Regions from separate parts of the Streptomyces sp. NPDC006235 genome, predicted to be linked through region 1. Evidence: riboswitches for the same ligand, from Rfam matches in the RefSeq annotation. Region 1 holds a riboswitch; each other region holds the start of a gene.
The links. A riboswitch is a leader RNA that binds a small molecule or an ion and turns the genes downstream of it on or off. The one in region 1 is predicted to bind cobalamin.
Positions count from the first base shown of each region.

Region 2: another riboswitch for cobalamin. It lies ahead of ABZ192_RS08885 (ABC transporter substrate-binding protein); the one in region 1 lies ahead of ABZ192_RS19605 (energy-coupling factor ABC transporter permease).
Region 3: another riboswitch for cobalamin. It lies ahead of ABZ192_RS05775 (cobalamin biosynthesis protein); the one in region 1 lies ahead of ABZ192_RS19605 (energy-coupling factor ABC transporter permease).

Region 1 is NZ_JBEXSR010000015.1:81,955-85,219, reverse strand. It holds gene ABZ192_RS19610 (protein kinase) at 1-1,206, shown strand, start outside; cobalamin riboswitch at 1,275-1,482, shown strand; gene ABZ192_RS19605 (energy-coupling factor ABC transporter permease) at 1,512-2,213, shown strand; gene ABZ192_RS19600 (energy-coupling factor ABC transporter substrate-binding protein) at 2,210-2,584, shown strand; gene cbiQ (cobalt ECF transporter T component CbiQ) at 2,590-3,265, shown strand, end outside.
Region 2 is NZ_JBEXSR010000005.1:276,098-279,362, forward strand. It holds gene ABZ192_RS08880 (iron chelate uptake ABC transporter family permease subunit) at 1-613, opposite strand, end outside; gene ABZ192_RS08885 (ABC transporter substrate-binding protein) at 610-1,626, opposite strand; cobalamin riboswitch at 1,695-1,885, opposite strand; gene ABZ192_RS08890 (CoA-binding protein) at 1,967-2,395, shown strand; gene ABZ192_RS08895 (APC family permease) at 2,530-3,265, shown strand, end outside.
Region 3 is NZ_JBEXSR010000003.1:367,973-371,237, forward strand. It holds gene ABZ192_RS05770 (cobyric acid synthase) at 1-911, opposite strand, end outside; gene ABZ192_RS05775 (cobalamin biosynthesis protein) at 908-1,849, opposite strand; cobalamin riboswitch at 1,948-2,082, opposite strand; gene ABZ192_RS05780 (hypothetical protein) at 2,223-2,444, opposite strand; gene ABZ192_RS05785 (inorganic phosphate transporter) at 2,479-3,265, opposite strand, start outside.

The sequences.
Region 1 (3,265 bases):
AGCCTCGCCCGGGTGCTGTCCGCCTCCGGCGCGCTCCCCGCCGAGCAGGTGGCCCGACTCGGCGCGCAGGCCGCCGCCGGACTCGCCGCCGCGCACCAGCAGGGCATCGTGCACCGGGACGTCAAACCCGCCAACCTCCTGCTGGACGCGGGCGGCACGCTGAAAATCGGCGACTTCGGCATCGCGCGTTTCCTCGACGACCCGGGCGCCGCGCTCACCGCCACCGGCCAGATCGTCGGCACCGGCCTCTACCTCGCGCCCGAACGGGCCCTGGGCCGGCCCGCGGGTCCCGCCTCCGACATGTACTCCCTGGGGTGCGTGCTCTACCAGCTCCTCAGCGGCCGCCCGCCGTTCCAGGCCGACACGGCCGTCGCGCTGCTGCACCAGCATCTCGACAACGCCCCCGTACCGCCCCGGGAACTCGGTGTCGCCGGTCTGCCGCCGGCCTTCGAGAGCTACCTCCTCGCCCTGCTCGCCAAGCAGCCCGAGGACCGGCCCACGGCGCAGCAGGCCGCCGAGTGGTTCGCCGGGGGCGCCTGGCGGGGGCTGCCCGAGCCGCTGCCGGAGGCGGTGTCGCCGGGGCCGGCCTCCGGGAGCGGGCCGTACGCGGCATCCCCGGGGCCGGCCTCCGGGAGCGGGCCGTACGCGGCGTCAGCGGGGCCGTCGTCCGGGCCGGGACCGTACGCGGCGGCCGACACCGGCGCCCCGGCCGGGCACGCGCTGCCCACGGGGTCCCGGACCGCCCCGGGCGGGCGTTCCCGTCGCGCCGCGCCCCGCAACAATCTCGGCAACCACCGGAGAACGGCCGCGGTGGTGGCCGCGGCGGCCGTCTTCCTCGCCGCGATGCTCGCCGGCATGCAGATGTTCTCGCCCGACGACACCGCGACGGAGGGCACGGAACCCGAGGCGTCCCCGTCCGCGAGCAGCCCGGCCGCCCCCTCGCCCGGCGACTCCGCCGACTCCGCCGACCCGCTGGCCTCCGCACCGGCGGCCGCCACGACTCCGGCCGCCGGCACAGTGGCCGATGTCACCCCCTCCCCCACGGCCCCCGGCACCCCGACCCTCGCCGAACCGACGCCCGGCCCCACCAGCCCGACTCCGGAAGTGAGCAGCGGCCCGCCTGAGAAGGCGGACAAGTCCCGGCGGGAACAGCCTCCGCGGTCCGGGGAGGACGGGGAGGACGAGGGCGACGAGGGTGACGACTGAGCCCTCCCGCGCCGGTGTGCGAGCGGTCGCCCCTTCACGCGCCCCCTCGCGCGCCCCCTCGGCTGGCTTGTCATGGCCCTTATCTCGGCATTACTGTCACCACGCCTTGGTGAACGGGAAATCCGGTGTGATGCCGGTGCGGCCCTCGCCACTGTGATCGGGAAGTCCGGCTCCAGCCCTCGCGGGCAGCCACTGGGTTCTCACGAACCCGGGAAGGCGGAGTACGGGCGGTGGGACCCGTGAGCCAGGAGACCGGCCAAGGCGCGTCAACCATCCACGAGGTGCTGGAGAGGGTCTGCTGAGCCATGCACATTGCCGAGGGTTTCCTTCCTCCGGCGCACGCCGTCGCCTGGGGCGTCGCGTCCGCGCCGTTCGTCCTCCACGGAGTCCGGTCGCTCACCCGTGAGGTGCGCGAGCACCCCGAGAGCACTCTGCTCCTCGGCGCCTCCGGCGCCTTCACGTTCGTCCTGTCCGCGCTGAAACTGCCGTCCGTCACCGGCAGTTGCTCCCACCCCACGGGCACGGGCCTGGGGGCCATCCTGTTCCGGCCGCCCGCCATGGCCGTGCTGGGCACCATCACCCTGCTCTTCCAAGCGCTGCTGCTCGCGCACGGCGGTCTGACCACGCTCGGCGCCAACGTCTTCTCCATGGCGATCGCCGGCCCCTGGGCGGGCTACGCGGTGTACCGGCTACTGCGGCGCTACGACGTGCCGCTGATGGTCGCCGTGTTCTGCGCCGCGTTCGTAGCCGACCTGTCCACCTACTGCGTCACCAGCGTGCAGCTGGCGCTCGCGTTCCCCGACCCGGGCAGCGGGTTCCTGGGCGCGCTCGGCAAGTTCGGCTCCATCTTCGCCGTCACCCAGATCCCGCTCGCGGTGAGCGAGGGACTGCTGACGGTGCTCGTGATGCGGCTGCTGGTGCAGTCCAGCAAGGGCGAACTGACCCGGCTGGGTGTGCTCCTCGCCGACAAGCAGTCCCGGAACGAGACCCAGGAGGTGGCCCGATGAGCAAGAACACCAAGATCAACCTCCTGCTGCTGCTCGCCGTGGCCGCGCTCGCCGTGCTGCCGCTCGCCCTCGGCCTCGGCGACCACAAGAAGGAGCCGTTCACGGGCGCCGACGGCGAGGCGGAGACGGCGATCACCGAGATCGAGCCGGACTACGAGCCCTGGTTCTCGCCCCTGTACGAACCGCCGTCCGGTGAGATCGAGTCGGCGCTGTTCTCCCTCCAGGCGGCCCTCGGCTCCGGTTTCCTCGCCTACTACTTCGGACTGCGCCGGGGCAGACGGCAGGGTGAGCTGCGGGCGCTGGAGCGGGAGCGGGACTCCGGGAACCCGGCGGACGGTACCGCCGAGGAGTCCACGGCCGAAGGGGCCTGAGCCGCGTGCTGCCGATCGACGCGGCGGCGCACAGCAGTCGCTGGCGCCGCCGCCATCCCGTGGACAAGGCCGTGCTCGGGCTGGGGCTGACCCTCCTGGCGATCTCGCTGCCGCCCTGGCCGGGCGCGGCTCTGGTGCTGCTGACCGCCCTGGTGGTGCTGCTGGGTCCGGCGGGCGTGCCCTGGATCCGGCTGTGGCGGGCCTACCGGGTGCCGCTGGGCTTCTGCGTGACCGGCGCGCTGACGCTCCTCGTGCAGGTCGGCGGGCCGAACGGTTTCGTCTCCCTCGCCGGTGACGGGCCGGTCCGGGCCGGGGAGTTGCTGCTGCGCACCTCGGCGGCGTCCCTGGGGGTGCTGCTGTTCGCGTTCACCACGCCCATGTCCGACCTGCTGCCGCGGCTGGTCCGGGCCGGGGTGCCCGCGCCGGTCGTCGACGTGGCGCTCGTGACGTACCGGATGAGCTTCCTGCTGCTGGACTCCGTGCGCCGGGTCCGTGACGCGCAGGCCGCCCGGCTCGGGCACACCACGCGGGCCGCGGCCTGGCGGTCCCTGGGCGGTCTCGGCGCCACCGCGTTCGTCCGGGCCTTCGACCGGGCGGTCCGCCTCCAGGCCGGTCTCGCCGGGCGCGGCTACGACGGCACCCTGCGGGTCCTGGTGCCGGAGGCCCGTGTCTCCGTCCGCT
Region 2 (3,265 bases), on a different contig from region 1:
CGGCCAGGCACAGCCACACGTCGGTCCAGCCCGCGCCGCCGAGCGAGCCGAGGAGCCAGAACAGCACGCCCCGGGTCGTCTCGGCGTCGGCGGCGGTCATCACGACGAAGGAGGTGAGCGCGGAGAAGAGCTGCATGGCGGCGACGCCCGCGAGGACGACCCGGTCGGTGGTGCCGCCGAGGGTGTGGCTGAGCAGCAGCACCAGGGCGAAGGACACCAGGGCGCCGAGGAACGCGCCCGCGGACACCGAGACGGCGCCGCCGCCCACGCCCAGGACGACGACCACGACCGCGCCGGTGGAGGCGCCGGAGGACACCCCGAGCACGAACGGGTCGGCGAGCGGGTTGCGCAGCAGCGACTGCATCACCGCCCCGCAGACGGCCAGTCCGGCCCCGCACACGGCCGCGAGCAGCGTGCGCGGCAGCCGCAGCTGCCAGACGATCCCGTCGCGGATCGGCGTCAGGTCCGAGCTGCCGAGTCCGAGATGGGCCGCCACTGCGGACCAGACGTCCGCGATCCGTATGTCGGCCGGGCCGACGGTGATCGCCAGGGCCAGGGAGACGGCCAGCAGCAGGACCCCAGCGGCGCCGAACCCGAGCCCGCGGACGGTCACTTCACGAGCCCGAACGCGCGCAGCTTGGCGGCGACCTGTTCCACGCCCTCGACCGTGCGGATGGTCGGGTTCATGGCCTGACCGCTGAGCAGCACGTACCGCTTGTGCCTGACCGCGTCCATGTTTCTGGTGACCGGGTTGGACTCCAGGAAGGCGATCTTCTTCGCGGCCGACTCGGCGGTCTGCGACTTGCGGGTGAGGTCGCCGATGACGAGGACGTCGGGGTCGCGTTCGGCGACCGTCTCCCAGTTGATCTGCGGCCACTCCTCGTGCGTGTCGTCGAAGACGTTCTTCGCCCCGAGGGCCCGGGTGATGATGCCGGGCGCTCCGCAACAGCCCGCCATGTAGGGCGACTCGGAGTTGGCGAACCAGTACAGGAGGGTGACGTCGGAGGCGTGGACGCCCCGCGTGGCCTTCGCCATGCGCCGCTGGAGGGAGGCCACGAGCTGGTCGCCCCGTTCCGGCACCCCGAACACGGTGGCCAGGTCGCGCACTTCGCCGTAGATGGTGTCGATGCCCAGCGCCTTGTCGCGCGCGCCGTCCCCGTCACCGGAGTTGTCCTTGCCGGCGCAGTCCGACGGGGAGACGTACGTGGGGACGCCGAGCTTCTCGAACTGCTCGCGGGTGGCGACGCCGCCCCGGCCGAGGGTGGAGACGAAGGACGCCGCGACGAAGTCGGGGCCGGTGTCCAGGACCCGTTCGAAGGACGGGTTGTTCTCGGCGATGCGCGGCACCTTCGCGTTGGCCTTCGCCAGCCCCTTCATCACGGGGTCGGTCCAGGTGGCGGTGCCCGCGAGACGGTCGGCGAGGCCGAGGGAGAGCAGGATCTCGGTGGTGCCCTGGTTGAGGGAGACGGCGTGCTTCGGCGGGGCCTCGACGCGCACCTCGTGGCCGCAGTTGTCGAGCGTGACGGCGGCTTTCGTCGTGGTGGCCGGCGGGTCGCCGCAGCCGGCCAGGAGCAGGGCGCCGGCCGCGAGCAGGACGGTGGCACGGGCGGGTGGGGCGAGGGGCACGGAAACCAGTCCTCAGTCGTCGAGGGCTCGATCGCGGAGCCCGGTCGTACGGTGCTCCCCCGCCGCGTACGGCCGCGGGGGCCGCCAGCAGGTCTTCGGACTCGGGTTCGTCCGGTGCGGAGCGCCTTCCCGGACGTCACACGCGACGTCCAGTGGCCGAGGCCCCGCCCGTCCCCCTCACCGCTGCGCGTCAGTTCCGGATTCGCACCGGATTCCCTGACCCACCTACATGGGTTCGACTGGCCTCGGCAAGCTATCACGGGGACTGCGCGGGAATCACCGCGCACCGTACGTCGTTGTGCGGACAACAGTTCTTCCGCGACTCTCCAGGAGGCCACCGGTGTACGGCGACGAGGCAACGGTCCGCAGGATCCTCACCGAGCTCGGCGACACCTGGGCCGTGGTGGGCCTGTCGTCGAACCAGCGGCGCGCGGCCTACGGCGTGGCCGAGGTGCTCCAGCGTTACGGCAAGCGCGTCGTGCCCGTGCATCCGAAGGCGGAGACGGTGCACGGCGAGCAGGGGTACGCCAGTCTCGCGGACATCCCCTTCGACGTGGACGTCGTGGACGTGTTCGTGAACAGCGATCTCGCCGGAGCGGTGGCGGACGAGGCGGTCGCGAAGGGCGCGCGGGCCGTGTGGTTCCAGCTCGGCGTCATCGACGAGGCGGCTTACGACCGGACCCGTGCCGCGGGCCTGGAGATGGTGATGGACCGCTGCCCGGCGATCGAGATCCCACGACTTCCTCATCACCGCGTACAGAATTCCTGAAGCGCTTTCCAGGAAATGCCCGCGCCCGGTCAAGGCTGCACAACGCGCCTTCTGCCGCCGGTTGACCGATTCCTAATCTGAGGCCTCTTGCTCGCAGAACTCACCGAGTTCTTTTACGAGAGGCCCCTTGATTCATGGTGAGCGTCGACCAGGCAGCAGCGGGGGTAAAAGGGGGGCCCGGCGGATTGCGCCGGGACGTCGGACTGATCGGGCTCATGTGGGCGTCGGTCGGTTCCATCATCGGCTCCGGGTGGCTGTACGGAGCCGAGAAGGCGGTCGTGGCGGCCGGCCCCGCGGCGATCCTGTCGTGGCTGATCGGCGCGGTCGGGATCGTGCTGCTGGCCCTGGTGCACGCGGAACTCGGCGGCATGTTCCCGGTCGCGGGAGGCACGGCGCGGTATCCGCACTACGCGTTCGGCGGACTGGCCGGCATGTCCTTCGGCTGGTTCTCCTGGCTCCAGGCGGCGACCGTGGCACCGATCGAGGTCGAGGCCATGATCGGTTATGCCGGGCACTGGCACTGGGCGCAGGGCTTCCAGCACGCCAAGGACGGCACACTGACGACCAGCGGGTTCGTCGTCGCCGTGCTCCTCATGGCGGTCTTCGTCGTGATCAACTTCCTCGGTGTGCGGCTCCTGGCGCACACCAACAGCGCCGCCACCTGGTGGAAGGTGGCCGTGCCGCTGGCCGCCATCTTCATCATCGCGGCGGGCAACTTCCACCCGGGCAACTTCACCGAGCACGGCTTCGCCCCGTTCGGCGCCCACGGCGTGCTGAGCGCCGTCAGTTCCAGCGGCATCATCTTCGCCCTGCTGGGCTTCGAGCAGGCGATCCAGCTGGCGGGCGAGAGCCGCGACCCGGCCCGTGACC
Region 3 (3,265 bases), on a different contig from region 1:
ACGAGGTCGGCGTCGGCGAGTTCCTCCGGCCGGTCCACGAACCGCACGACGACACCGGGTTCGGCGGCCAGCGCGTCGACGTCGGTGAAGTTGGACATGAGCGGAACGGCGCACACGGCGACGCGCAGCACGTCCTCGCCGACCGGCGGGGCGACGACGGACTCCCGGACCGTCCCCCGCAGGGAGACGCGCAGCCCGTCCTCCTCGTCGATCCCCAGCCCGTGCCGGAAGGGCAGGACGCCGTACGTCCGCCGCCCGGTGAGGCGCTGGAGCATGTCGAGCCCCGGCTCCAGCAGGGAGACGTCCCCCCGGAACTTGTTGACGAGGAACCCGGCGACGCACTCCTGGTCCTCGGGCGACAGCAGCGCGACCGTCCCGAAGAACGAGGCGAACACACCGCCCCGGTCGATGTCGCCGACGACGAGCACGGGGAGCCCGGCGCCCCGGGCGATCCCCATGTTGACGATGTCGGTCCGCCGCAGATTGATCTCGGCCGGACTGCCCGCCCCCTCACAGATCACCGCGTCATACGTGCCCCGCAACTGCTCCAGGCAGTCCAGCACGGTCCCGAGCAGCTTCTGCTGCCGTCCGCCGTGGTAGCCGCGTGCGCTGAGCTCCCCGACCGGCTTGCCCAGCAGCACGACCTGGCTGCTGCTCTCGCCTCCGGGCTTGAGCAGCACCGGGTTCATCTGCGCGGTCGGCTCGACGCGGCAGGCCTGCGCCTGCATGGCCTGCGCCCGCCCGATCTCGGCGCCTTCCTTCGTGACGAAGGAGTTGAGGGACATGTTCTGCGCTTTGAAGGGCGCGACCTTGACGCCCTGCCGCACCAGCCATCGGCAGATCCCGGCGGTCACGACGCTCTTGCCCGCGTCGGAGGTGGTACCGGCGACCAGAAGCCCACCGCCCGTCATGACGTACGCCCTTTCGCGATGCGGCGCGCGGCGACACAGACGCCGAGCGCGAGCCAGCCGACACGCCTGGACAGCCGTACGGCCCGTTCGATGTCCCGGGTGGCGACGGCGCGCCCGGCCGTGTTGAGCACGGGCCGGTGCTCGACGCGCCCGCCGTACGACAAGGTCCCGCCCAGCCGTACCCCGAGCGCCCCCGCGAACGAGGCCTCCACGGGCCCGGCGTTGGGGCTCGGATGCTTGGCGGCGTCGGCCCGCCAGGCCTGTACGGCTCCCTGTGGATCGTCGCCTGCCAGGGTCGCGAGCACGGCGGTCAGCCGGGCCCCCGGCCAGCCCGCGAGATCGTCCAGCCGGGCGGAGGCCCACCCATAGCGCCGGTACCGGGCCGACTTGTGCCCGACCATGGCGTCGAGGGTGTTGACGGCCCGGAACCCGAGGAGCCCCGGCACACCGCCGACGGCCCCCCACACGAGCGCCCCCACGACCGCGTCGGAGGTGTTCTCGGCGACGGACTCGACCACGGCCCGGGCGATCCCGTCGGCGTCGAGCGCCTGCGGATCCCGCCCGCACAGATGCGGCAGCCGCGCCCGGGCGCCGTCGACGTCCCCCGCCTCCAGGGCACGCCCGATGGCCTGTGCCTCCCGCGCGAGTGAAGTCCCCCCGACCACGGCCCAGGTGGCGGCACTGGTCAGGGCGACGGAGGCGACGGCGGAGTTCCGCACGGCACGCGCGGCGACGCCCCCGAGCGCGACGGCTCCTCCGGCGCACACCGCGGTGTGCAGGGCGCCCCACCCCCGGTGGTCCCGCCACAACACCCGTTCCACGGCGCCCGCGGCCCGTCCGAACACGGCGACCGGATGCCCCCGGCGGGGATCGCCGAGCAGCAGGTCACCGATCAGACCGGCGGCGGCGCCGTACGCGAAGACGCGACCGGCACCCATGGGCTCAGCCGGCCGCAGGAGTGGTCAGGGGTGGGGTACTGAACCTCGATCGGCAGCCGCGCATGGCGATATGTCCTCACTCAGGGTGTCCACGCCCTGGTTCGACTAGACCGGCGGTGAGAGTTCCTGGCTCCCGGGGATTGCTACCCCGGTGACAGTGGCGGGACCGCGCCGGACTTCCACCGGCTTCCTCTCCTGCCGCCGTTAATGGCCCCGGCAGTCCACCACGGCCGGGTTCAGCCGTCAACTTGCCGTTGACCTGCGAGGGGAGAGTGTGCAGAAGCCCACACCACCACCCCCTGGCACACGACGACCGGGCGGGACAGGACCGAAGTCCTGTCCCGCCCGGCGGGAACCTCGTGCGGTCGGGCCGTCAGGCCACGATCAGATAGATCCCGTATCCCACAGCCGCCGCGCACGCGGCGAAGCACGCGTACGCGCCGGTGACCGCGAGGCCCGCGGAGCCGCCCTGGGCCACCGCCCGTTCGCGGCGGGACAGGCCGGTGATGCCGAGGGTGAACAGGCCCACCAGGGCCACGGTGACCACGAGGCTGACGCCGAAGACGGAGCCGAGGGCCGCCCAGTCGATCTTCATATCGGAGACTCTTCCTTGTTACCGGTCGGCGGGGTCAGACGGTGGTCGTCGTCGAGGGCGTCCGCTCGGCGGCGGCCTGGGCCGGGAACGACGGCACCGGGTCCTCCGTCGCCGTGCCGGCCGGCGGCGGCGTCACCGCGGCCATCGCCGTGGTCACCACACCGGCCGGCTCCGCCTCGTCGGCGTCGTTGACGTTGGTGTGGTCGACGACCTCACGCCGCGAGAGCTTCCAGATCGCCGCGCTGGAGGCGACGAGGAAGACGGCCACCACCGCGGTGCCCCAGCTGCCGAAGCCGGTGACGTACTCGGCGAGCGCGCCCACCAGGGCCGCCGCCGGCAGCGTCAGGCCCCACGCGACGAACATCCGCGTCGCCGTCGACCAGCGGACGACACCGCCCTTGCGGCCGAGCCCCGCGCCCATCACCGAGCCGGAGACGGAGTGGGTGGTGGAGAGGGAGAAGCCGATGTGCGAGGAGGCCAGGATGACCGTGGCCGCGCTGGTCTGGGCGGCGAAGCCCTGCTGCGGCTGGAGGTCGGTCAGGCCCTTGCCCATGGTGCGGATGATGCGCCAGCCGCCCAGGTACGTGCCGAGCGCGATGGCGATGCCCGCCGAGAGGATGACCCACATGGGCGGGTCGGAGTCGGGGGCGACGGCGCCGCCGGCGACCAGGGCGAGGGTGATGACACCCATCGTCTTCTGGGCGTCGTTGGTGCCGTGGGCCAGGGAGACCAGACCCGCGGAGGCGATCTGGCCGGCCCGGTAGCCCTTCTCGGAGGCCTTGCCGTCGGCCTTCTTGCCGAGGGAGTACGTCAGCCGGGTC